DNA from 2 places in the Micromonospora sp. NPDC002389 genome. Region 1 is predicted to be linked to the other one. Evidence: riboswitches for the same ligand, from Rfam matches in the RefSeq annotation. Region 1 holds a riboswitch; the other holds the start of a gene.
What was found. Region 1 has a riboswitch for cyclic di-AMP ahead of ABT008_RS19775 (NlpC/P60 family protein). Riboswitches for the same ligand answer to the same signal wherever they lie in the genome.
Positions count from the first base shown of each region.

Region 2: another riboswitch for cyclic di-AMP. It lies ahead of ABT008_RS23380 (coiled-coil domain-containing protein); the one in region 1 lies ahead of ABT008_RS19775 (NlpC/P60 family protein).

Region 1 covers NZ_JBEOWP010000009.1:322,374-324,567, reverse strand. The annotation lists gene ABT008_RS19780 (C40 family peptidase) at 77-1,090, shown strand; cyclic di-AMP (ydaO/yuaA leader) riboswitch at 1,270-1,406, shown strand; gene ABT008_RS19775 (NlpC/P60 family protein) at 1,419-2,194, shown strand, end outside.
Region 2 covers NZ_JBEOWP010000013.1:99,335-101,528, forward strand. The annotation lists gene ABT008_RS23380 (coiled-coil domain-containing protein) at 1-990, opposite strand, end outside; cyclic di-AMP (ydaO/yuaA leader) riboswitch at 995-1,127, opposite strand; gene ABT008_RS23385 (P-loop NTPase family protein) at 1,313-1,918, opposite strand; gene ABT008_RS23390 (HelD family protein) at 2,187-2,194, opposite strand, start outside.

The DNA.
Region 1 (2,194 bases):
GCACCGACCGCCGTGGGTCGTCTGTCTCGCCCCTTACCGCTAGCGGGACGCCCGGTGGTCGGTCGCAAAGGAGTCGGTGCCGGTGGCAACCATGCCCCTCCATCGTCATGCGCCGGGACGCCCCACCCCCGCGCGCGGGCTGCGCAAGGTCGCTCGCCGTTTGGTCGTCCTGGTCGCCGCCGCTGCGGTCGGTGCCGGTATGGTCGCCGCGCCCGCCTACGCCGAGCCGTCGGTGGACGAGATCGAGCGCCAGATCGACAAGCAGTGGCAGCAGCTCGAACCCACCATCGAGCAGTTCAACAAGGTGCGCTCGGAGCTGCGGGTCAACCGCGAGAAGGCCGACAAGCTGGAGAAGAAGATCCAGCCGCTGGCGCTGGAGACGGAGCTGGCGATGAACCGGGTCGCCGGCCTCGCCTCCCGGTACTACATCACCGGCCCGTCGCAGGAACTCGGCGCGGTGCTGCTGAACGCGAAGCCGGACCAGCTCGGTGAGCAGATGGCCCTCCTCGACCGGCTGGCCTGGGAGGAGCGCCGTCAGCTCGAGGGCGTCATGAAGATCCGCAAGAAGTACGACGACCAGAAGGCCACGCTCGACGCGCTGATCGTCGACCAGGAGGCCAAGCAGAAGCAGCTCGCGGCGAAGAAGAAGCAGATCGACGCCGAGATCAAGCGGCTGGAGCGGTCCCTTCCGGTGACCACGGTCAAGACCACCAACTGCCCGACCATCAACGGTGTGGTCAGCGACGCGGCCCGGACGGCCATCCGGACCGCCTGCGCGCAGGTCGGCAAGCCGTACGTCTGGGGTGCCACCGGGCCGAACTCGTTCGACTGCTCCGGTCTCACCCAGTACGCGTACAAGGCGGCGGGTATCCACCTCACCCACTTCACCGGCGCCCAGTGGCGCGAGGGCAAGGTCATCTCCCGGGCCGAGGCCCGCCCTGGTGACCTGGTGTTCTTCCGCAGCGACGTGAGTCACGTCGGGCTCTATCTGGGCAACAACACGATGGTCCACTCACCACGGGCCGGTAAGCCGGTCAACGTCTCGCCGATCACGACGATGCCGGTCGCCGGCTTCCGCCGACCCGGCTGACGCCTGAGCGCGTACGCAGGAACGACGAAAGGCCCTCGGTCAAGCGACCGGGGGCCTTCTTCGTTGTCGGATTAATGCACCGAGAGTGACGGTGTGGGTGTGTTGCGTATCGACGCTGGTCGTCCCTACGCTGGTCAATCGTCGGGCCGCTGGCAGGACCGCCCACCCGGGGCGGTGACGGTCCGACACCGCCGAGTCGCTGTCCGAGCGAGCCGGGGACCCAGGTTCCCGGGGTGAGTCCGCGATGGTCGCGGTAGGGCGCCCCCTTCCCGCCCGAACCCGTCAGCTAACCCGGTAGGCGGTCTGGGAAGAAGGAGTACGCAGCCCGGTGGCACACCATGCCCCGCGGCCTCCGTCGTACCGGTCGGCGAAGCCCGGCCCGACGACGGATGCGCCGCGATCCCGCTGGTACCGCTGCACCACCGCACTCGCCGCACTCGCCGCGACCGCCGTTCTGCTGACCGGCGGCGCGACGGCGGCCCACGCCGACCCCACGGTCGACGACATCGAGCGCCAGATCGACGAGGACTGGAACCGGCTCGAAGCCGTCATCGAACGACACAACGCGACCCGACAGGACCTGGCCGGCACCCGCCGGGAGGCGGACGCCCTGACCGCCCGCATCGCCCCACTGCAACAGCAGGTGGACGAGGCGATGAAGCGGGTCGGCGCGCTGGCCGCGCGGGCGTACCGGGGCGAGCCGGTCCGCGCCGTGAACACGCTGCTGGGCAGCCGGTCGCCGAGCGAGGTCGTCGCCCAGCTCGGCCTGCTCGACCGGTACGCCCGCTTCCAGCAGGAGGACGTACGCCAGGCGCGCGAACTGCGTGACGAACTCGCCGCCGCCCGAGCCGGACTGGACCGCACCACCGCCGAGCTGACCCGCACCGAGGCCGACCTGGCCGCGAAGCGGCGGCAGATCGACACCGAGATCGAGCGGCTGCAACGGTTGCGGCTGCGCGCGTACGACGACGGGGGTGGTGGTCCGTTGCGGCCGGCGCCCTGTCCGGCCACCTACCCGGGTGGCCCGGCCGGTGAGGCGGTCACCTTCGCGTGCGCCCAGATCGGTAAGCCGTACTCGTGGGGCGCCGAGGGGCCGCACGCGTA
Region 2 (2,194 bases), on a different contig from region 1:
GATCTGCTTGTACCAGATCACGTAGAGCACGGCGAGACGGTCGGCGTTGTTGACGTAGAACGCCGCCAGGTTGTTGCCGTACGTCCGGTCGCCGCCGGTGGCGACCCCGCCGAAGCCGTTCTTCTGCGCCGCGAAGTCGCAGGCCCGACCCTTCGGGTGCTCACCCGAGCCGCCCGCGCGGTAGCAGGAGACGTACCGGGTGAAGCCGGCCGCCTTGGCCTGGTTGAGCGCGTGCAGGGTGCGGGGCGTGATGCAGCCGTTGGCCGGGGTGGGGTCGTTGACGCTGCACGACTCGGCCGGCCAGGAGCCGTTGGCGTTGCGCGGTGCCGGCTTGGCCGTGGGGCTGCTGGAACCGCCGCCGCGTGCCGGGGTCCGGCTGGCCCGCTCCTGTGCCGCAGCCCGCTCGGCGCGCTCGGCGCGCTCCTCGGCCACGGTCAGCGAGCGCTCGGCCTGCTCCTTGCGCTTGGCCATCACGGCCACCTGCTTGCGCTGCTCCTGCACCTCGACATCGAGGGCCTGCTTGGTCTTGCTGACCTCGTCCCGGGTGGTCCGCAGGTCCCGCAGCGCGCGTTCCTCATTGGCCGCCACCGCGTCCAGCGCCGCCGCGCGGTCCATGAAACCGGCCGGGGAACCGCTGTTGAGCAGCGCCGACGCGGCACCGAGTCGGCCGCCGCGATACGCCTGCGCGGCGATCTCGGCTACCTTGTCGCTGCGTTCGGTGAGCTGACCCTCGGTCGTGGTGAGCTGCTCGGCCAGCTTCTTCTGCCGGTCGACCGAGCGGTCCAGGGCGGTCTTGGCGTCGAGGTAGCCCTTGCTGGCCGCCTCCAACTGGGCGCGCAGCGCCGGTGTGCCGCCCTCGTCGCCGACGTCACCGGGGGCTGCGGAGGCGGCGCTGAAGGGAGCGAGCGCGGCGCCCAGGGCGAGGGCGAGCCCCGCAGCGATCAGGGCCGCCGTACGGGCGGCCGGTCTCACGGTTGCCACTGCTGGCATGCACATGTCCTTCCGTCAGCCGCCGACCGGGTTAGCTGACGGGTTCGGGACGGAAGATCCCTACCGCTGGACGCGGATGCACCCCTGGAACATGGTTCCCCGGTTCGCCCTGGCAGGCGATTAGGCGGCGGTCACCGCCGGCACCGTCGAGTGCCGCCTGGCGGAGACCGGGTCCGAGCCTACCGGTGCTGGTGGGGCTGGTGCAGCCGGTGTGACTCCTGGTGTTCCCCTGATCACCAGTAAACCAGACATAACGGATTTTGGTTGCTTTTTGTCCAGTGCCCAAACGGTCCAGGCGACGATCCGGCGAGTGGCTTTTCAGCTATGCACTGCTCAGCCAGTCGGTGGTGCGACGGACGTCGGCGGCAGTGCGGCAACGGATGGTCTTGTCCGCGACCAGACTGACGAACTGCTCAAGCGTGCGGGTTCCGTTGGCCCCGTCCCGTTCATGCAGTTGCTCGGCTGTCGCGAGGGGTCGGGAACGGTAGCTGCGCGATCCACGCGCTACGCGGACGGCTGACCGGACATCCCAGTCACTGCCACCGCGTAGTCGGTGCTCAATCGCGCGCCGCACTACCCGCCAGGTCGTCATCCGCGTCGGCAAGTCGAGCCAGACGACGACGTCGGCAGCGTCGCGCAACGCTGAGGTCCAGCCGGCATACAAACCCTCCGCCACCCAGGTTTCAGTGGTGGCGAGTTCGGCCGCGCGTTCCCGACGGACACCATCAGAGGTCCGTGTCCACTGCCAGAACGGAGCCTCGTTACGACCGTCCGGAGAGTCATACGCCAGCCTGTCCAACTCGCGACACGGCGCGGACAGCAGCGTTGCCAACGTGCGTGCAAGCGTCGTCTTTCCACTGCCAGGACCGCCGAGGATGAGCACGCGCTTCGCCTTCACAGGACGCGCCCGAAGTTCGTGTGCTGGCATGACGGGCACCCTATCCGGCGCGCTGATCACAGCTGCTACACAACCCTGGACGACCGCCCCGTCAGCCGTCTCCCGGCCCAGGGGAGCGAGGCCCCTCAGCCCCGCCCACACCGAGGACGACGTTCTACACCACATGGAGACCGGGCGATGGTCCGGACTGCTGACCCTCTACACCGGCCGCTACGGCTACCGGTGGCGCCGCAGGTTCACCGCAGAGTGGCGCAAGGCAACGAATACCGCGTCCACATCTCCGGTCGGTGCCTCCGGCTCAGCCGG